Regions from separate parts of the Streptomyces sp. NPDC047043 genome, predicted to be linked through region 2. Evidence: riboswitches for the same ligand, from Rfam matches in the RefSeq annotation. Region 2 holds a riboswitch; the other holds the start of a gene.
What was found. Region 2 has a riboswitch for cyclic di-AMP ahead of ABZ880_RS40135 (M23 family metallopeptidase). Riboswitches for the same ligand answer to the same signal wherever they lie in the genome.
Positions count from the first base shown of each region.

Region 1: linked by a shared signal. The riboswitch ahead of ABZ880_RS17990 (NlpC/P60 family protein) and the one ahead of ABZ880_RS40135 (M23 family metallopeptidase) in region 2 are both predicted to bind cyclic di-AMP.

Region 1 is NZ_JBEYVO010000010.1:231,481-241,827, forward strand. Features, by position in the region: gene ABZ880_RS17965 (ABC transporter substrate-binding protein) at 1-950, shown strand, start outside; gene ABZ880_RS17970 (sensor histidine kinase) at 1,065-2,261, shown strand; gene ABZ880_RS17975 (response regulator transcription factor) at 2,288-2,929, shown strand; partial or broken gene ABZ880_RS17980 (MFS transporter) at 3,060-4,151, opposite strand; gene ABZ880_RS17985 (LysR substrate-binding domain-containing protein) at 4,178-4,744, shown strand; gene ABZ880_RS17990 (NlpC/P60 family protein) at 4,748-6,187, opposite strand; cyclic di-AMP (ydaO/yuaA leader) riboswitch at 6,244-6,418, opposite strand; gene ABZ880_RS17995 (DUF5997 family protein) at 6,617-7,021, opposite strand; gene ABZ880_RS18000 (LysR family substrate-binding domain-containing protein) at 7,080-7,877, shown strand; gene ABZ880_RS18005 (hypothetical protein) at 7,895-9,940, opposite strand; gene ABZ880_RS18010 (hypothetical protein) at 10,204-10,347, shown strand, end outside.
Region 2 is NZ_JBEYVO010000031.1:155,658-166,004, forward strand. Features, by position in the region: gene ABZ880_RS40105 (histidine kinase) at 1-722, shown strand, start outside; gene ribA (GTP cyclohydrolase II) at 856-1,497, opposite strand; gene ABZ880_RS40115 (MarR family transcriptional regulator) at 1,604-2,113, opposite strand; gene ABZ880_RS40120 (dihydrofolate reductase family protein) at 2,206-3,336, shown strand; tRNA gene ABZ880_RS40125 (tRNA-Met) at 3,441-3,514, shown strand; gene ABZ880_RS40130 (PP2C family protein-serine/threonine phosphatase) at 3,622-4,719, shown strand; cyclic di-AMP (ydaO/yuaA leader) riboswitch at 4,944-5,101, shown strand; gene ABZ880_RS40135 (M23 family metallopeptidase) at 5,113-6,129, shown strand; gene ABZ880_RS40140 (aldo/keto reductase) at 6,194-7,141, shown strand; gene ABZ880_RS40145 (PrsW family intramembrane metalloprotease) at 7,181-8,500, opposite strand; gene trmB (tRNA (guanosine(46)-N7)-methyltransferase TrmB) at 8,573-9,451, opposite strand; gene lhgO (L-2-hydroxyglutarate oxidase) at 9,485-10,347, opposite strand, start outside.

The DNA of each region.
Region 1 (10,347 bases), on a different contig from region 2:
TCCTCTACCAGGGCGGCGACGTCGACAGCCAGGCCGCCGGGACGCGGGCCGCATGGGCCCAGCGCTTTCCCGAGGTCGAGCTGACCGCCGTCGTGGACTACAGCAAGTACCACGACGTCCGCGTCGACAACCAGCTCGCGACCGGCACCCTGGTCCCCGACGTCGTCCAGCTGCAGACCCTCCAGGACTTCACCCGCTGGAAGCGCGAGGGCAGGCTGCTGCGCTACAAGCCCGCCGGGTTCTCCGAGGTCCACCAGGGGTTCAAGGACCCGGACGGCGCGTGGACCGCGATCCAGGTCATCGCCTTCAGCTTCCTGTACGACATCGCGGGGGCCGGCGCGGGCGCCCCGAAGTCCCCGCAGGACCTGGTCGACTCGCGCTGGAAGGACGCCATCGCCTCGTCCTACCCGCACGACGACGACGCGGTGCTCTACCTCTTCTCGCTGTACCAGAAGGCGTACGGCTGGGACTGGGTGGCGCGGTTCGCCGCGCAGAACCCGCAGTTCGCCCGCGGCTCCAACAGCCCGTCCGTCGCGGTCGGCGGCAGGCAGAAGACCATCGGCGTCGGCACCAGCGGCAGTCCGGTCTCCACCTCGACCACGACCAAGTGGGTCCTGCCCGAGGGGCACCCTTTCATGGCGTGGGGCCAGCGGGCCGCGATCCTGAAGCAGGCCGCCCATCCCGCCGCCGGCAAGCTCTACCTCAACTGGGTGCTGTCCGAGGAGCGGCAGAAGGGCAGCTTCAACGGCTGGTCGGTCCGTATGGACGTCACGCCGTCGCCGGGTCTGAAGCCGGTGTGGGAGAACCCGGACGCGCACGTGGACGGCTTCCCGCGGTTCATGGAGGACCGTGCCGCGATCGAGCGGCTGAAGCAGACCTTCGCCCTGTACTTCGGCGAGGTCAAGGGCGACCCCTCGCCGGGCTGGCTCGGACTGCACCCCGGGCGCTGACGCCCGCGCGGGACAGCGGGCTCCCCGGGGGCTTACAAAGGTCACACAGGTCGCGGCATACAATCTGCACACTCTTGTCGCATCCGACCGGCCCGCCCCCAGGGAGCCGCCGCCGTGCCCGCCAACGCCCTCGCCGTCCGCCGGCCGTCCGCCTCGGCGCGGCACCTTCCGCACCTGGTCTTCCTGGTCGCCGTCGCCGGCACGCTCGTACGGCTGGTGCACCTGTACAACGAGCTGTGCTGGTCCATCGCGCCGCCCACCGCCGCACTCGCCCTGCTGTACGCCGCCGGGCTCGCCCGGTGGGACCGGCTGGGCCGCCGGGGGCTGCCGGTCTGGCTCGGGCTGCTGTTGGTGCTGTGGACGTGGGTGGCCTGGAAGCTGCCGGCGCCGCTCGCGTTCGGATACGCGTGGCTGGCCGTGCCGTTGGCCGTCGTCGCCGTACGGATGCCGAGCCGCGCCGGGCGGGCGGTGGCCCTCGGCGCCATCACGGCGCTGCTGCTTGCTTCGCTCGTGCGGATCGGCGGCGGCCCCGACCCCGATGTGCTGGCGCCTCCGGTCGCCGCCGTCTGGGCCACCGTGCTCCTGTACCGCAACCAGCAGCGACTGACGACCGAACTGGCTGCCACCCGGGGCGAGTTGGCCGTGCGGCAGCGGGAGGCCGGGCGGCTCGCCGAACGGGCCCGGATCGCCCGGGACCTGCACGACACCCTCGCCCAGGAACTCTCCGGCAGCCGCATGCTCCTCCAGGCCGCCGAGCGCGACTTCAACCGCAACCCCGACGCCGCCCTGCGGCAGGTGCGGGCGGTCTCCGAGGCGCTCGGCGCGCACCTCGAGGAGACCCGCACCATCATCAGCGACCTCACCCCGCCCGCCCTGGAACGGGACGACCTGGACACGGCACTGCGCGAGCTGTGCACCCGCCCGCAGCCGACCGCCGCGGCACCCCGGATCACCTTCCGCACACAGGGCGAGCCGTTCCCGCTGCCCGCCGAACAGGCCGTGACCCTGCTGCGAGTCGCCCAGGGCCTGCTGGCCAACGCCTGCGAGCACGCCGGGGCCACGCACATCCACGTCACCCTCGCCTACCGGGACGGCGCCACCGCGACCCTTGAAGTCCGCGACGACGGAACGGGCTTCGACCCGCACTCCACCCTCCCCAAGGCCACCGACCGCGGCTTCGGACTGGCCGCCGCCCGCGACCGGCTGAGCACCCTCGGCGGCACGCTCGTCGTCGACAGCGCACCCGGACGCGGCGCCCGCATCCGCGCGGTCCTCCCCGTCGACGAGCGCATCCTGATCGGCGCCCGGTGAGCGAGGACGCCCCGCCGCTGCGGGTCATGATCGTGGACGACCACACTGTCGTACGGGCCGGACTGCGCGCCCTGTTGGAGGGCGAGCCCGGCTTCGACGTCGTCGAGGAGACCGGCGACGGCAGGCAGGCCGTGCGGCTTGCCGAGCGCCTGCGGCCGGACGTGGTCCTGATGGACCTGCGCCTGTCGGACGCCGGCGCCGCGGACGACGGCTTCGGCGGCATCGAGGCCACCCGCCGCATCACCGCCGCGGCGCCCGGCGTCAACGTCGTGGTGCTGACGAGCTCCAGCGGCCGGGGCGATGTCGTACGGGCCGTGGAGGCGGGCGCCCGCGGCTACATCCTCAAGGCGGGCCCGCCCGAGGAACTCTTCCGCGCCGTACGCGCCGCGGCCGCGGGCGGCATGGGCCTGGCCCCGGAAGCCGCCGCCCGCCTCGTCGGCACCGCAGCCGACGCGGGCCCGGTCCTCAGCGACCGCGAGATCGAGGTCGTAGGCCTCCTCGCCCAGGGCCACAGCAACAGGGCCATCGCATCGGCCCTCTTCCTCACCGAGGCCACGGTCAAGACCCACCTCGTGCGGATCTACCGCAAGCTCGGCACCGAGAACCGGGCAGGCACGGTCAGCGAGGCCGTGCGGCTCGGACTGCTGGAACTGGACGGGCAGTTGTGACGGGCGTGCGCCCCGAACCGGGACCATGGCCGCAGCGCCGGCAGTCGGTGCGGCCGGGTGCGGAGCGGGCTCGGCTTCGAGGCGGCGGCCTGCCGCTGATCCGGCGCTCGAACCCGACGCGTCCCGAGACTCACCGGATGCCGTGCGTGCGCGCACCCGCGGCCAGTGCGGTCGCGCTCAGTACGGCGACCGCCAGCAGGTAGTACGCCGGTGAGACGCGTGATCCGGTCGTGGTGACCAGGGCCGCCGCGATCGTCGGGGTGAAGCCGCCGAAGACGGCGACCGTGGTGTTGTAGCTGAAGGACAGGCCGGTCGCCCGCGCCCGCACCGGGAACACGTCGGACATCACCGAGGGCAGCGCCCCGAAGTACGCCGCCTTCAGCGGACCGAGAGCCGCCATGCAGAGGGTGAGGGTCAGGAACGACGGCGAGGTCGTGAGCCACACGAACAGCGGGACCGCGGCGGCGCCGATCAGGAGGGCGGCCGGCAGCATGATGCGCAGCCGGCCGTACCGGTCGGCGAGCAGGCCGACGAGTGGTGTGCCGAGGGTGAGGATCGCGCCGGTGACGAACAGAGCGACGTAGGAGAGGGAGTCGTCCAGGCCCAACTCCCGTATGCCGAAGGTCGGCAGGTACTGGAGGATGAAGTTCAGCGCGGTCGACACCACCAGGACACCGCCCGCGATCAGCAGGCCGCCCCGGTGGTCGCGGAACACGGTGAGGACGGGGGAGCGCGGTGCGCGTTCCTGGTTCAGCGCCGGGGACTCCTCGACGTAGCGGCGCACGAAGTAGCCCACCGGCCCGATCAGCAGTCCGAACACGAACGGCACCCGCCAGCCCCACGACGTCATCTGTGCGTCCGACAGCATCGCGGTCAGCCCGGCCGCGAAACCCGCCGCCAGCAGTGTCGACAGCCCCTGGCTGGCGAACTGGAAACTGCCGAGGAACCCCTTGCGCGCCGCGTTCTGCTCGACGAGGAAGGACGTCGCCGCGCCGAACTCCCCTCCCGCGGCGAAGCCTTGGAGCAGCCGGGCCAGGACGATGCCGACGGTCGCGGTGATGCCGAGCGTCCCGTAGCCCGGCATGAACGCCATCAGCAGCGTGCCTACGACCATCAGCCGGATGGACAGCATCAGCGCCTTCTTGCGCCCGCGCCGGTCCGCGTACGCACCCAGCACCAGCCCGCCGACCGGGCGGATCAGGTACGTCACCCCGAACACCGCGTGGGTCTGGACGAGTAACGGGAGCGATGGCCGACTTCCGGCGGGCGCATCCGGACGTCACCTTCCGCCTGGACATCGTGCACCGCCAGGAGGCGACCCGGCGGGTGGCCGAGGGCATCGCCGACGTCGCCGCCACCTATGCGATGGGCCCGCAGCACGACGTGCGGGTGGAGTGCGCCGTCGTCATCCCGGTCGCGGCGATCGTCCCGGTCGGGCACGGGCTGGCGGGGCGGGAGCGGATCACCCTCGCCGAGCTGTGCGCCCACCCGCTCGCGCTCGGCTCGGCCGGCACCAGTCAGCGTGAACTGTTCGACATCGGCGCCCAGTTGGAGGGACTCACGGTCCGGCCCGCCCTGGTGTGCGACGCGCTCGCCCCGCTGTACGAGTTCGTGCGCTGCGGCGGCGGCATCGCCCTCGTCGGTGATCTCGGCGACCTGGACGAGGGCACCGAGGGCGTCGTGCACGTACGGGTGGACCACCCGGTCTTCCGGCAGCGCGAGGCCCAGGTCCGGACGATGCTCGGCCGCCGACTCGCGTGGGCGGCCTCGCAGTTCACCGAGCTGCTGGTGTCGCGGCTCGAGCGGCGTTCCTGAGACTCACGCGGGCCGTACGGCGATGCGGATCGCCGCCTCCCCGGCGTTGTGGATCGACTCCTCGCGGATGACCGAGCCCGGGCCGGGCGCGTGGATCATCATGCCGTTGCCGGTGTAGAGGCCGACGTGGCTGAAGTTGTCGTGGAAGAAGATCAGGTCCCCGGGCCGGCTCTCGGCGAGCGGGATCACCGTGCCGGTGCTCGCCTGCTCGGACGTGGACCGCGGCAGGGCGACCCCGGCGGCCCTCCAGGCGGCCTGGGTGAGACCGGCGTTGTCGTACGACTCCGGCCCGACCGCACCCCACAGGCAGGGCCTGCCGATCTGCGCCTGCGCGAAGGCGACGGCCCGGTCGGCCTTGGTGCCGATGGGCGTCTGCGGCGCCGGGACACCGGTGTCGAGCACCGACGGCTGCTGCGCGCGCCAGTCCTGGGTCATGGGTATGCCGGTGTCGAGGACCGTCTGCTCCTGCGGGCGCCACTCCCGCGTCATGGGCACGCCGGTGTCCAGAACCGTCTGCCCCTGCGGGCGCCACTGCTCGGCCATCGGCACGCCGGTGTCGAGCACCGACGGCTGCTGCAGCCGCCACGCCTCGTCGGCCGCACGGCGGGCCTGTTCCTGCGCCACCGGGTCCTGCCAGCCGCCCTGGGCCGGCTGCGCCTGCACGACGGCCTGCTGCGCCGTGGTCGCCCAGGCGGGCTGCGGCTGCTCGATCGCCGCGAGCGGCGCGCTCTGCTGCACGGCCGTCTGCCAGGTGTCCTGGGCCGGTCGCGGGTCGAGGACCGGGCGCGGCAGCGAGGTCTGCTGGGCGGTGTAGCGGTACAGCAGCTCGCTGGCGGCCGCGATCTTGCGCTGGCTCTCCTGCTTGGACTTCCGCAGCGAGGACTGCTTCGACTCGGGGGCTGCGGGCAGGGCGGGGGCGGTCTCCTGACGCGGGGCCGGCACGGCGGGGAGCGCGGTCGCGGGTCCGGCGGTCAGCTCGGCGACCGGACGGCGGGCGCCTGCCGCGGGCAACTGGGGCAGGGCCCGCGCGGCAGCCTCCAGCTCACGGCCGGTACGGCCGTCCCCTGCGCGCTCCGCCGGACGCGCGCGCCGGGTCTCGGCCGGGCGGGCCGGCGTGCGATCGGACGGCAGCACCGCCGGCACCGTCGGGCCCAGCGAGGCCCGCGCCCCGTCGAACCACTGCCTGGTGACGTTGTCGAGGTCGGGATCCGAGCGCCTGCCCCCGCCCGCAGGGGTGACGCGGCCGCGCTTGGCCGCCTGCTGGATGCGGGTCAGGTTGTGTTGGCCGGTGTCGTCCTCGGCCCGGTCGTACAGGCTGCTCACGCGCTGCCGGACGTCCTCGCGGCTGGGTCCCTCGTCCCCCGTGAGCGGTGCGGCGTCGGCGGTCTGCGACAGCAGCGCCACCGAGGTGAGGGCCGCCGTGGCGAGGGCGGAGTTGCGCATACCGGGGAGGCCAGTGCCTCCAGGACGCGACGATCGTTCCGGCGCCATGGGAGCCGTACTCCTTCCGTACTCCGCCTACCGAGTTAGCTGTCGGGTTCGGGCGGTCGTTCCGGAAGGATTGCCCTACGGCCCTTGCCCCGAAGGGCAGTTGGGCCGATTCACCCCATGATTCGGTTGGGTCCCCGGCTCCGGCTGCCCACACAGGCGCACCGGACTCGGCGGAGGCCGCGCTTCCCGACGGGGTTCGCCGGAGTGACTCGAGCGGCCTGATGCCAAGCTAGCCAACTTGTGCGGCTCGTGTGAAGGTTGAAGGGCGGAATGTCCGATACGCTTTTGTGACCTTCGTCTTGATGCGCCGTCAGATCCGCCCCTTCATATACGCACGGAGTCCGGGCGGCGACGGACTGTCGCGGCCCGGACTCCGGGACGTCAGGATCGCGGGTGGTCGGCGCCGGCCGCGCGCTCGGCGTTGCGCTTCTTGATGCGCGCCCCCTCCTTGCGGACCTCGGCCTGGGTGGCGCGCTCCTTCACCAGCCACTCGGGCTGCTCCTGCTTCAGGGCCTCGATCTGCTCGGTCGTCAGCGGCTCCGTGATCCCGCCGCGGGCGAGACCCGAGATGGAGATGCCCAGCTTCTCCGCGACCACCGGGCGGGGGTGCGGACCGTTGGCCCGCAGCTCGCGCAGCCACTGAGGCGGATCGGCCTGGAAGGCGTCGAGCTGGGCGCGCGAGACGACACCCTCCCGGAACTCGGCGGGGGTGGCCTCGAGGTACACACCCAGCTTCTTCGCCGCGGTCGCGGGCTTCATCGTCTGGGTGGTCTGGTGCGACTTCATGCCGTCCAGGGTAACGAGCGCGTGCGGGCCCGCCGACCACGGCCGGTAACCTGGCGGAATGCCAGGCTCGGAAGCACCCCCAGTGTTCCGGCTTGCGTACGTCCCGGGGACGACGCCCGCCAAGTGGGTGCGGATCTGGAACGAGCGCCTGCCCGACACCCCGCTGACCCTCCTCGCCGTACCGGCCGCCGAGGCCTCCGGCGTGCTGCGCGACGGTACGGCCGACGCGGGGCTGGTGCGGCTGCCGGTGGACCGTACGTTCTTCAGCGCGATCCCCCTCTACACCGAGACGACGGTGGTCGTGGTCCCCAAGGACCACGTGATCACGGCGGCGGACGAGGTGACCCTCGACGACCTCGCCGAGGAGGTCGTCCTCCACCCCCTCGACGACGTCCTCGACTGGGACCGGCCGCCCGGCGAGCCCGCCTTCGAGCGCCCCGCCACCACCGAGGACGCCGTGGAACTGGTCGCGGCGGGCGTCGGCCTCCTGGTCGTCCCCCAGTCGCTGGCCCGCCTCCACCACCGCAGGGACCTCACCTACCGGCCGGTCGTGGACGCCCCGCAGTCGGGCGTCGCCCTGTCGTGGCCGGAGGAGGCCACCACGGACATGGTCGAGGACTTCATCGGCATCGTCCGCGGCCGCACGGTCAACAGCTCCCGTGGCCGACAGTCACCGTCGGCTCAGCCCCAGGACAAGGCCGGCCAGCCGCGCCGTAAATCCGCGGCTGCGAAGACGACGCCGAAGGCGAGCGGAAAGACGACCGGGAAGGCGACCACCCGGAACCCCCGCGGCGGTACGGCCGGCTCCAAGGGCGCCAAGCCCGCCAAGCGCGGAAAGCCGCGACGCAGGTCGTAGGCCGACGTCCGGCAGGCTCACCCGGCGGGGTCGACCAGGCCGACCAGCTCGGTCCGGTCGGCCGGCCCGAGTTCGACCGCCCTCTGTGCCGCGTGCCGGTCGGCCGCGCCCCGTTCGCCTGCCGTCTCCGCCGCCGACCGTTCGGCCAGTGCGTTGACCGCGGTGTTGAACCGCTCCATGGACGCGGGACGGTCCGGGCCGAGGACGTACTCCTTGAGGACGCGGCGGTGCGCGGCCATCGGGTCGTGGTGCGGTTCGCGGACCGAGCCCAGGATCTCCGGCAGCCGGGTGCACTCGCGGTCGAGGAGATAAGCACCTCCGGCAGTGGTGTACGCGGCCCGGAACTCCTCGTCGGGCAGGCCCAGCGCGTTGGTCAGCACATACGGCTTGAGACTCGCGACGAAGTCGGCGACCACCGAGGAGACGTCGCTGATCAGGACGTCCGCCTGGTTGAAGCAGTCGTACAACGTCGGCAGCTGCTCGGTGATCACGTGGTGCCGGACCGGGCCCGAGCTCTCCCAGAAGAGCCGGTGCCACTCCGCGCGCAGCTCGTGCCACTCGGCCGCGCCGCCGCGGTCGGGGACGCGCGCGTCACGGGTCTGCTGGACGTAGTCGCCGTCGTGCTGCCCCGACACCTCGTCGAGCCGGGCCCGGATCTCCGTCAACCGCCGTTCGGCCGAGGCGAGTTGAGCCCCCACGGGCTCGTGCCGCTCGTTGGCGGCGGCGAGCAGGTCACGCACGGCCCGGTCCGCGGCGGCCGCCTCGGCGGAGCGGCGGCCGGTGAGCGGGTGCGGCTTGTAGATGACGCGGACGTTCTGCGCGAGAAGCTGCTCGACGAGAGTCACGCCCATGGGGATCAGGGAGGTGTGGCAGTCGTCGTCGCTCCAGCCCTCCCAGGTCGGGGCGTACAGGACGGCCGGCAGCGGTCCCGGGGTGTGATCGGCGTGCAGCCGGATCGGCGCCAGCTGCGGGCGGCCCACCTCGACGATGGCCTCGTCGCTGATGGCGTGCCGCACGCGTTGGTAACGGTCCCGTCCGGCCCGTCCGGCCACCCAGATCTCGTCGTACACCTTGCTGACACGGTTGCTGCTGGCGAGCTTGTCGCTGTCGCCGTGGCCGATGAAGACGTGCTTGGCCTCGGCGACGCGCAGCATGTGCACGTTCTTGCCGGCGTTGCCCGGATACAGGACGACCCGGACGTCGGGCAGGTCCAGCTCGGCCAGGTCGTCCGCCTTCGGGACGCAGACGACCGGGATCCAGGTGCGGCTGAGATGCCGGAACGAGGCATGCTCACGAAGGATGATCAAGGGCCGCCGGTCGAGTTGCTCGAGCGTCTCGATCCACATGTTGACCTGGTACATGAAGTCCCGGGAGACCGCGGCGAAGCTGAAGTAGAGCGCCACTTCGGGCCGGTACTCGGCCAGTTGCCGGTTGACCTCGCCGATCGCGTCCTCGCGGCGCGGCATCCGGCGGGCCGCCCGGAACTGTCCCCACAGCGCCAGCACCGCCGCCACCGCCAGCCCCGACGTGAGCGCGTAGCCGATGCCGGCCGGGTACCACGTCCCGGTGGCCAGCGCGGTGAGCAGTCCCGCGTGGGCGGGCAGGTCGAGATGGAGCAGCTTGCGCAGGAACCGCCGGTAGAGGAGGTCCGGCGGGCTCTGTGGGATGCCCGCCCCGCTCATGTCGAGATTGCGTACGACGACGGGAAGCATCCGGCGGCGCCGGATGGCGTGGTGCAGTGCCGAGTACAGCATCACCATCGTGAAGTGGGCGGCGAAGACGGCGAGCCCGACGACCAGGACCGGATCCGGCGCGTCCATGCGGTTGGCCAGGGCGAGCAGCATCACCGATCGGACGGCGAACCGCAGGGTGCGGTCGAGCTGCAGGGCCGCCAGCCGGCGCACGAAGCCGGGCGCCCGGGTGTGCAGCACCTCGTCGGCGACATAGCTCGCCGCCGACGCCGCGGCGAAGCCCCACAGGGACGGCAGCAGCGCGAAGACGGGCAGTGCCGCGAAGCCCGCTCCGAACAGGAAGACAAGCAGCAGGTCGGCCTTCCCGCGCACACGCAGGACGCCGCACCACCAACGAACGGTCGTGAACAAAATTCCCCCCCAGGAATCGCATTGCGGCAGCGCCGCCGATGTTCGCCAGTTCGACATGAGGAGGGGGTGAATGGTTGTACACCTGACGGACAGCGGGTGTTCACTTTCGGGCCTTCAAAGTTTGCGCAAGGCGACAACCATTACACTCGCCAACCCAGAACCGCTCATGCGGGCGCGATCGGCTCGAGAGCCGCCGCGGGCTGTCAACCATCGGGGGAGATGCCATGCAGGATCCTGAGCCGTCAAGGGCGGATACCGACGTCCCGGCCGGGCGTGCGCCCGTGCGGGACGTGCTCGTGCTGAGGCTGCCGGCCGTCGCCGCCATCGCCTTCCTGCTCCTCGGCTTCGCGCTGCGCCACTTCGACGGC
Region 2 (10,347 bases):
TGATCGTACGGATCGCGGACCTGGAGGCCGACTGGTCGACCGCCCTCCTCAAGCCGTCCCCGAAGGCGCAACTCGCCGCCCGTGTCGAGGAGTTGGCCGCGACTCGTGCCGACGCCATCGCCGCGCACGGTGCCGAACTGCGCCGTATCGAACGCGATCTGCACGACGGCGCCCAGGCCAACCTGGTCGCCCTGTCGATGCGGATCGGGCTCGCCAAGCGTGCCTACGACCGCGATCCGGAGACCGCCCGCAAGCTGCTGGACGAGGCCCAGGCACAGGCCGAGCAGGCGCTGACCGAACTGCGCCACGTCGTACGCGGCATCCACCCGCCGATCCTGACCGACCGCGGTCTCGTCGGCGCGGTGCGGGCGCTGGCCGCGAGCAGCGGGCTGCAGGTGACGGTGGAGGTGGACCGCCTGGAGGACGACGGCCTGCGGGCACCGGCCGCCGTGGAGGCCGCCGCCTACTTCGTGGTCGCGGAGGCGCTGACCAACGCCGCCAAGTACAGCGGCTCGGCGCGGGCGGCCGTCCAACTCGTGCGGATGAAGCGGGGGTTGCGGGTGCGGGTGGCCGACGAGGGGCACGGCGGCGCCGACGAGAAGAGCGGCTCGGGCCTGCTCGGCATGCGGCGGCGGGTCGCCGCGCTGGACGGGACCGTGGAGATGTCCAGCCCTGTCGGGGGCCCGACCGTGATCGACGTCATGCTGCCGTGCGTGTGGTGAACACCCGCGCAGGCATGGGTGGCGGCGCCCGAAACAGACAGACGGGAAGAACGGGCGCCGCCGTCCCGAACCTAGGGCGGCGGCGAAATGATTGTCAACGATTTAGTTGACTTCTTACCCGGAGAGGCTGGACTCAGCCCGCGTTGAGCTCCGTCAGCTCGCCCAGCGGGAGCGTGTGCTGGGTCTGCAGGACCTTGGCGCGCAGGTAGCGGACGTTGTGGGCGGTGGTGAAGACGCCGGTCGGGACACGGTCGTGGACGTCGATGCCCAGCTCGCGGAGCTGGCCGGCCTTGTCGGGATTGTTGGAGAGCAGGTCCAGCTCGTCGATGCCGAGGGCGCGCAGCATCTGGGCGGCGGCCGTGTAGTCGCGGTCGTCCTCGGGCAGCCCCAGGGCGGCGTTCGCCTCGTACGTGTCCAGGCCCTGGTCCTGGAGGGCGTACGCGTCGAGCTTGTTGTAGAGACCGATGCCGCGCCCCTCCTGGCGGAGGTAGAGCAGCACGCCGCCGCGGGTCGCGATGCGCTCGACCGCCTCGCGCAGCTGGGGACCGCAGTCGCAGCGGGCGGAGCCGAAGACGTCGCCGGTCAGGCACTCGGAGTGCAGGCGCACCAGGGGGACCTGGCCGGGGGCGGGGTCGCCGAGGACGACGGCGAGGTGCTCCTGGCCGTCGGTCAGGCCGTGGAAGGTGACCAGTTCGGCGTCGACGCTGTAGCCGTCCTGGAAGCGCAGCGGCACCCGGACGCGGGAGCGCGGGGTGGCGGCGGGGAAGTCGGGCATGCGGGTCTCCGGGGTCCGTCCCTATCTGCTTCAGTTTTGAAGCAGATCCATGGTCCGGGACCCTACCCCATGCTTTAAAGTTGAAGCAACAGAATTGCGGCGCAGCTCACGAGCACGACGGGGAGGAGCGGCGCCGCCAGGGCACGTCGTCGGAGGCGGGCCGCGCCTCCTGCAGTCCCTCGGCGATCCCCGAACAGATCGCCTCCAGCTGTTCCACCTGCTCCTCGCTGAGCTTGTCGAACAGGAAGGTGCGCACCGTCTCGACATGGCCGGGCGCCGTGCGCTCCAGCACCGCCATCCCCTCCTCGGTGAGCGCGGCGATGCTGCCCCGCTTGTCCCACCGGCAGTTCTCCCGCCGCAGCAGCCCGTCCTTCTCCAGCCGCGCCACCGCGTACGTCAGCCGGCTCCGCGTGATCTGCGTCCGCTCGGCCAGATCCGTCATCCGCAGCCGCCGTTCCGGCTCGTCTGAGAGATTGGCCAGGATGGAGTAGTACAGGTGCGGCATGCCGGCGTCCTGCTGGAGCTGCCGGTCGAGCGCGTCCTCCAGGAGATGCGTCGCGGTGACGTACGCGCGCCAGGCGCGCATCTCCTTCGGGCTGAGCCAGCGAGTCGTCATGGCACCAGTGTAGGTTTGTTTCAAACTTGAACCAAGACCCGCCGTCACACCCCGGCACCCCACCCCGCCCGCCTCGCAGGGAGAGCGCGTCGATGCCCCACCCGTACGTCCTGCTGTCCGCCGCCGTCTCCCTCGACGGCTGTCTCGACGACACCGGCCCCGAGCGCCTGCTGCTGTCCAGCCCGGCCGACTTCGACCGCGTCGACGAGGTGCGGGCGTCCGTCGACGCGATCCTCGTCGGCGCCGGCACCATCCGTGCCGACAACCCGCGCCTGCTGGTCAACTCGCCCGAGCGCCGCGCAGCCCGCGTGGCCGCCGGAAAGCCGGAGTACCCCCTCAAGGTCACGGTCAGCGGCTCCGGCGACCTCGACCCGACGGCGAAGTTCTGGCACACGGGCGGCGAGAAGATCGTCTTTACGACGGACAAGGGCGCCGAGCGGGCCCGCGCCCTCGGCGTCGCAGCCGACATCGCCCCGCTCGGCCCCGACCTCGACTGGCGCCGCCTCCTGACGCACCTGCACGACGTGCGCGGAGTGCGGCGGCTGATGGTCGAGGGAGGTGGCACGATTCACACCCAGCTCCTCCAGCACGGCCTCGCCGACGAACTCCAGCTCGTTCTGGCCCCCCTCTTCGTGGGCGACCCGAAGGCCCCCCGCCTCTTCGGCCCCGGCACCTACCAGGGCGGCCGTCTGCGCCTGGTCGAGACCCGGCGGATCGAGGACGTGGTCCTCATGCGCTACGAGCCCACCGCCCCCGGCACCGGCGCCCTCCCCTCGGCCGCCGACCACCACTGGCTCGCCCTCGCCTGCGAACTGGCGGCCGAGTGCCCGCCCTCCCGCACGGCCTTCAGCGTCGGCGCGGTGATCGTCGCCGCCGACGGCACGGAGCTCGCCCGCGGCCACTCGCGCGAGGGCTACGACCCGGTCGTCCACGCCGAGGAGGCGGCCCTGGCCAAGCTGGACCCGGCCGACCCGCGGCTCGCGTCGGCGACGGTCTACAGCAGCCTGGAACCCTGCGCCCACCGCGCCTCCCGCCCCAAGCCGTGCTCCCGGCTGATCCTCGACGCGGGCGTACGGCGCGTGGTCACCGCCTGGCGGGAGCCGGACACGTTCGTCGAGGACGCCGACGGCAGCGGGCTGCTGGCCGCGCAGGGCGTCGAGGTGGTCGTACTCCCGGAGCACGAGAACCGCGCCAAGGCACCGAACAGCCACCTGCTCGCCTGAGCCGCCGCAGGTCATGACCGGGTCGCGGAAACCGTGCATGACCGGCCCGCGAACAACCCGTGTGCTGACAGCCCCGCGGATGGCGTATGCTGGTGACACACCGACGCGGGGTGGAGCAGCTCGGTAGCTCGCTGGGCTCATAACCCAGAGGTCGCAGGTTCAAATCCTGTCCCCGCTACTCAAGGCTCAGGGCCGGAGTCCAGTCACTGGACTCCGGCCCTGAGTGTTTCCCCCGATCGGCCTCCACGGCTCGCGTCCCGCTCCCGCTCCCGGAAATCTGGAGCCGTGGAGCAGGAGGGGCCGATCTCGTACGCGCGCACCTTCGCCCGCATGCTCCCACCGCTGCTGCTCGTCGGCGGGGCGATCTACGACTACCTCACCCCGTCGGAGTTCACCGCCGGCCCGCTCTTCACCGCCGCGCCCCTGGTCGCCGCCCCGCTCTACTCGCGCCGGGGCACCGTCCTCACCGGCATCGCGTCCGTGCTCCTCGTCGTCGCCATCCATCTCGAGCTCGGCATCCTCTTCCACGTCGACTCGATCACCGAGCTGGCGACCGTGGTGACGGTCGCCGTGCTGGCCGTCCTGATCAACCTCCTCGTCCGCCGCGGCCGCGAGCAGCTCGCCTCGCAGCGCGAGATCGCCGAGGCCGCCCAGCGCGCCGTACTGCCCCAACCCGCCGAGCGGATCGGGGGCTTCGCCATCGCCGCGCGCTACGAGGCGGCGCAGGAGGGCGCCTTCATCGGCGGCGACCTGTACGCGGTGCAGGACAGCCCGCACGGCGTACGGCTGGTCGTGGGCGACGTGCGGGGAAAGGGGATGGGGGCGGTGGCCGCCGTTGCCGTCGTCATCGGGGCGTTCCGCGAGGCCGCCGAGCAGGAGGCCACGCTGGAGGCGGTCGCGCAGCGGCTGGACCGGGCGCTGGCGCGCGAGGCGGTGCGGCGTGAGGGGATCGAGCTGTTCGAGGGGTTCACGACCGCCGTGCTCGCCGAACTCCCGCACGGCGACGGCATCCTGCGGATCGTCACCCGCGGCCACCCGCCCCCGCTGCTGCTGTGTCCCGACGGCACCGTGCACACCCTGCACTCCCGTGAGCCCGCCCTGCCGCTCGGCATGGCCGACCTGGGGGTCTGGCCCGACCGCGCCGAGGAGACCGACTTCGCCGGCGGGACCACGCTGCTGCTCTACACCGACGGGCTGTCCGAGGCGCGGGACGAGCACGGGGTCTTCTTCGACCCCGCGGACCGGCTCACCGGCCGGGTGTTCCACGACCCCGGTGCGCTGCTCGCCCGCCTCGCGGACGAAGTGCGCCGGCACACCGGGGGCGGCACGACCGACGACATGGCGCTGCTCGCCGTACGACGGCCGACTCCTGACCGAATGTGACCGCGTGTGATCGGGCGACCTCCCTCCGCATACCAACTGACATACCGTCAACACCTGTGAGGTTTCTGAGGTGTGGCCAACTCGCCCGATTTTCGCCGCTCCTGGCCCGTACGTCCTGGCCAGAAAGGTTAATGATCAAGTGGAACAGCTTGGAATCGGCACCCCGGGTCTATTAACGTTCGATAACGCAGCGCGGTCGTCCCAGCCGTCACAAGAGGCGGCTCCGTGCGCACGCGCCGAATCCCGCAAGGGAACCGGGGAACCACCACCCTGGGGTGAATCGCGCTGATACCGCCGTGGCAGCACGGCAGGTATACGCGCGTAGGAGACCTTCCTGCTCCGAACCCGTCAGCTAACCCGGTAGGCGAGAAGGAAGGAAAGGAGCACGCCCACGTGGCGTCCAACCCGCCTGCCCCGGCAGCCCCGTTCGTGCCGAGTACCGAGCCCTTCGGCTTTGCCGGCCCCCGCACCGACGAGGGCCCGTGGGAGGAGTGGAACCCCACCGAGGACTCCCTCCGCCCGGTACGCGGTCGGCATCGTGTGGCGAAGCAGCGCGGCGGGGGACTCGCCCGCAGCTCCACCGTTCTCGGCGTCGGCGTCATAGCCGCCGTCGGCGCGGGCGGCATGGCCAGCGCCAACACCGGCAAGCCGCCGGTGTCCATCTCCATGCCCGATCTGCCCTCCGTGTTCGGCGACTCCGCCGACGCTCCCAAGGGCTCCGCCACGGCGCTCAGCGATGTCGCCGTGACCTCCGCGGACACCGCACAGGGCGCCCAGGGTGCCGGTGAGGCGCTGCGCGACCGCATCATGGCGCAGGCCGAGTCGCAGCAGGTGCAGATCGACAGCAAGGCCCAGTCGGCCACCGAGGCGGCCCTCGCCAAGCAGGTCGACGACGCGGCCGCCAAGGCGGAGAAGGAGGCCGCGGCCAAGGCCGAGGCAGCCAAGGAGAAGGCGGAGGCGGAGGCCAAGAAGGCGGCCGAGGCCGCGCGCCTGGCCGAGCTGGCCAAGCAGTTCAAGCTGCCGGTCGTGTCGTACACGATCACCGGCACCTTCGGACAGGCCGGCTCCATGTGGTCCTCCGGTTACCACACGGGCCTCGACTTCGCGGCCCCCACGGGCACGCTCATCAAGGCCATCCACAGCGGCACCATCACCGAGGCCGGCTGGGCCGGCTCGTACGGCTACCGCACGATCCTCACCCTCGACGACGGCACCGAGCTGTGGTTCTGCCACCAGTCGTCGATCAGCGTGAGCGTCGGCCAGAAGGTCAGCACGGGTGATGTCATCGGCCGCATCGGCGCCACCGGCAACGTGACCGGCCCGCACCTCCACCTCGAGGTCCACCCGAACGGCCAGTCCACCGGCATCGACCCGATGACGTGGCTGCGCAGCAAGGGCCTCAACCCCTGACGTTTACGGGATCTTTGCGGGCGTGTCGGAATGGACTGTTCCGGCACGCCCGTTGACGTAGTACATGACTTCTCTTCGCAAGCTCGGCTCCTCCGACCTCGAGGTCTTCCCGCTCTCCCTCGGCGGGAACGTCTTCGGCTGGACCGCCGACGAGGCCACCTCCTTCGCCGTGCTCGACGCCTACGCGGCCGCGGGCGGCAACTTCGTGGACACCGCCGACTCCTACTCGGCGTGGGTCGACGGCAACGTGGGCGGCGAGTCCGAGACCATCATCGGCAAGTGGGTCAAGGCGCGCGGCAACCGCGACGACGTCGTGATCGCCACGAAGGTCAGCCAGCACCCCGACTTCCCTGGCCTCACCGCCGCCAACATCAAGGCCGCCGCCGACGCCTCCCTGCGCCGCCTCGACACCGACCACATCGACCTCTACTACACCCACTTCGACAGGCCCGAAGTGCCGGTCGAGGAGATCATCGGCGCGCTGGACGAGCTGGTGAGCGCGGGCAAGGTGCGCTACATCGCCGTGTCCAACATCTCCGCCGAGCGGCTCGCCGAGTCCCTGGAGTTCTCCGACCGCGAGGGCCTGGCCAAGTACGTGGCCATCCAGCCCCACTACAACCTGGTCTCGCGCGAGACGTACGAGGGCGGACGCCAGGACCTGGCCGCGCGGTACGGCCTGGCCGCCGTCCCGTACTTCGCCCTCGCCTCGGGCTTCCTCACCGGCAAGTACCGCCCCGGGACGACGGTCGAGGGCGCCCGCGCGCAGGCCGGCGCCGGCAAGCACCTGGAGACCGAACGCGGCCGCAAGGTCCTGGCCGCCCTCGACGAGGTCGCCGGCTCCCGTGCGGTCCCGGTCGCGACGGTGGCACTGGCCTGGCTCGCGGCCCAGCCGACGGTGGCCGCCCCGATCGCCTCCGCGCGCACGGTGGAGCAGCTGCCGGCGCTGCTGGGGGTGGGGGAGCTGACGCTCACCGAGGCGGAGGTCGCCCGCCTGACGGCGGCGTCGGCCTGACGCCCGCCTTTCGCGTACTGCGCCCGTTCTTTCCGAGTACTACGACCGGTACGGGTTGTACGCGGGATTCGGCATCGCCGGGTACCCGTACACCCCGTACATCGGCCAGGGCGGCGCCACCACGGGCACCGGGGGCGCCGTGGCCCGCGCCGCGTGGTCCAGCGCGGGCCGCGCCAGTTCGCGCCGGCTCCACAGCTCGTGCAGCAACTCCCGTTCCCGTACGACGAAGTCGGCGCCGGCGCGGCCACGGCGCCCCCGGTGCCGCAGGAACGCCAGGGAGGTCGCGTACGCCTCGTACTGCGCGACCTCCCTGGCCGCGTGCTTGCCGAAGTGGTGGGCGGCGTACTGGCGGGCCAGCCGGCGGGCCCGCATCGAACCGAGGGCGTAGGGCTCGGCCGGGGTGAGCCAGCCGGCGACGGCGTAGGCGGGCAGTTCCTCGCGGACGGTGCGCAGTTCGCGCTGCCGGGTCCAGATGACCAGCCAGGTCAGCAGGCCGAACGCGGGGACCATGAAGGCGGCGTAGACCGCGAAGAAGCCGTACTCGCCGAAGGTCGAGGAGCCGTTCCAGATCGCGTGCATGCTCATCGCGAGCAGCAGGCCGGAGAGCGGGACGATCACGCGGCGCAGGTGCTGGCGTTCCGCGGAGAGCGCCGCCAGGCCGAAGCCGATGCCGGTCAGGACGGTGAAGAGCGGGTGCGCGAACGGGGACATGATGACGCGCACGAAGAACGTCGCGGCGGTCACGGAGGCGATGCCGCGGTCGCCGGTGAGCTGGTCGGTCCCGAAGGCGGTACCGAGGTAGAGGATGTTCTCGGTGAACGCGAAGCCGGTGGCCGTGACCCCTGCTATCACCACCCCGTCGACGATCCCCGTGAAGTCCCGTCTGCGGAACAGGAAGACGAGTAAGACGGCGGCGGCCTTCGCGGACTCCTCGACTATGGGCGCTATGACGGTCGCGCCGAGGGTGTCCGCGCTGGACGGGTCGGCGGTCGCCGTCGCTATCCACTTCGTGGCGAAGCTGTTGGCGACGATCGCTATCAGCGCCGCCGCGCAGGCGCCCCAGGCGAAGGCGAACAGCAGGTTTCTCCAGGGCCCGGGGGCGACGCGGTCGAGCCAGCGGAAGGCGGCCATGAGCAGCGGCACGGGCAGGACGGCGAGCCCCAGCCCGACCAGGAACCCCTCGGTGCCGGTCTGTTCGCGGACCAGGGCGAGGATGACGAGCCCGGAGAGCGCGAGCAGGGTGATGAGCGCGCCGTACCGCACCCATCTGCGCTGCCACCAGTGAGCGTGCCTGAGCGCACCGCCGGCCGGGCCGCCGGGGTGCGGCGGATGCGTCGGGTACGAGGGATAGGTGGCCACGGCATTGACCCTAACGAGGGAGGGCGCCACCCGCGACGGTATGTCCGGCCCACCCGCAGGGGCGAGGGGCTGTCAGGCGCCGGTGGGGGGCTGGTGGTGAGGCGGTACGCGGTGCTGTACGCGACGGAAGAGCAGGTCGTTCACGACATGTCCTTTGTCCAGTCCCTGGCCCTCGAAACGGGTCAGCGGCCGGAAGTCGGGACGCGGCGCGAAACCGCCCTCGGGCTGCGTGTTCTCGAACTCCGGATGCGCCGTCAGCACTTCGAGCATCTGTTCGGCGTACGGCTCCCAGTCGGTCGCGCAGTGCACGATCCCGCCGGGTCTGATCCGGGCGGCGGCGAGGTCGAGGAACTCGGGCTGGATGAGCCGCCGCTTGTGGTGCCGCTTCTTCGGCCAGGGGTCGGGAAAGTAGACGCGCAGCCCGTCGAGGGCGTCCGGAGCGAGCATCTCGCGGAGCAGGATGATGGCGTCCCCGTTGCCCACGCGGACGTTGGACAGCCCGTTCTGGTCGGCGAGATTGAGCAGGTTCCCCTGCCCCGGGGTGTGCACGTCGACGGCGAGGATGTTCGTCCCCTGGTCCGCGGCGGCCATCTGGGCGGTGGCCTCGCCCATCCCGAACCCGATCTCGAGCACGACGGGGTCGCTGTTCCCGAACAGCTCGACGAGGTCGATGGTCCGCTGCCCGTCGATGTCCAGCCCCCACTTGGCCCACAGCCGCTGCAGCGCGTCCGCCTGCCCGGCCGTCACCCGGCTTCGCCGCGGCTGGAAACTGCGGATCCGCCGCTCGAAGTGCGACCCGGCGGGATCGGCCTTCGGTCCATCGGGGAAACGGGGCTCCCCCTTGGTCCGGGTGTGCCGGACGGACACACCGGGGACGTGGCTGTGGTGCCCGCCGCCAGAGCTGGGGTCGGCGGGCCGGGGGGCTTCGGGGACGTTGAGAGAGTCAGACACAGTGGGGTCGATTTTACTGGGACGCCGTCATGATCAGCTTCCTGCGGAGCCCAGCACGGCCAACGCCCTGCGCGCCACCTCCCGCCCGATCGGCAGGGAAGCCGTCGCCGCGGGTGAGGGCGCGTTCAGCACATGCACCGCCCGCGCCCCCTCCTTGATGAGGAAGTCGTCCACCAACGTCCCGTCCCGCAGCACCGCCTGCGCCCGCACTCCGGCCGCCGTCGGCACCAGGTCCCCCTCCTCCACCGCCGGCAACAACCGCCGCACCGCTCCCGTGAACGCCGTCCTGGACACCGACCGCCGCAGCTCACCCGTCCCGTACCGCCAGTGCCGCCCCGCCATCCGCCAGGCGCCGGGCCACGCCAGCGTCCGGGCCACCTCCCGCGGCCGTACGATCCCCCACCCGTACCCCTCGCGGGCCAGCGCCGGCACGGCGTTGGGCCCGATGTGCACGCCTCCGTCGATCCCGCGCGTGAGGTGCACCCCCAGGAAGGGGAACGCCGGATCCGGCACCGGATACACCAGCCCCCGCACCAGCTCGGGCCGCGCCAGCTCGAAGTACTCCCCGCGGAAGGGCACGATCCGCATTTCGGGCTCGTCCCCGGTCAGCCGCGCCACCTCGTCGCAGTACAGCCCGGCGCAGTTCACCAGCACACGCGCGCGTACGACCTCACCGCCCGCCGTCCGGACGGCGACCCCTAGCTCCGGCCGCCGGTCGATCCGCTCGACCCGCGCCCCGTACCGGATCTCCGCGCCCGAGGCCTCCGCCAGCTGCCGGGCGACCCCCACGAAGTCGCACACCCCGGTCGTCCCGACGTGTATGGCCGCGAGGCCGCGCACCTCCGGCTCGTACTCCGCGATCTGGGCCGAGCCCAGTTCCTGTACCGGAATCCCGT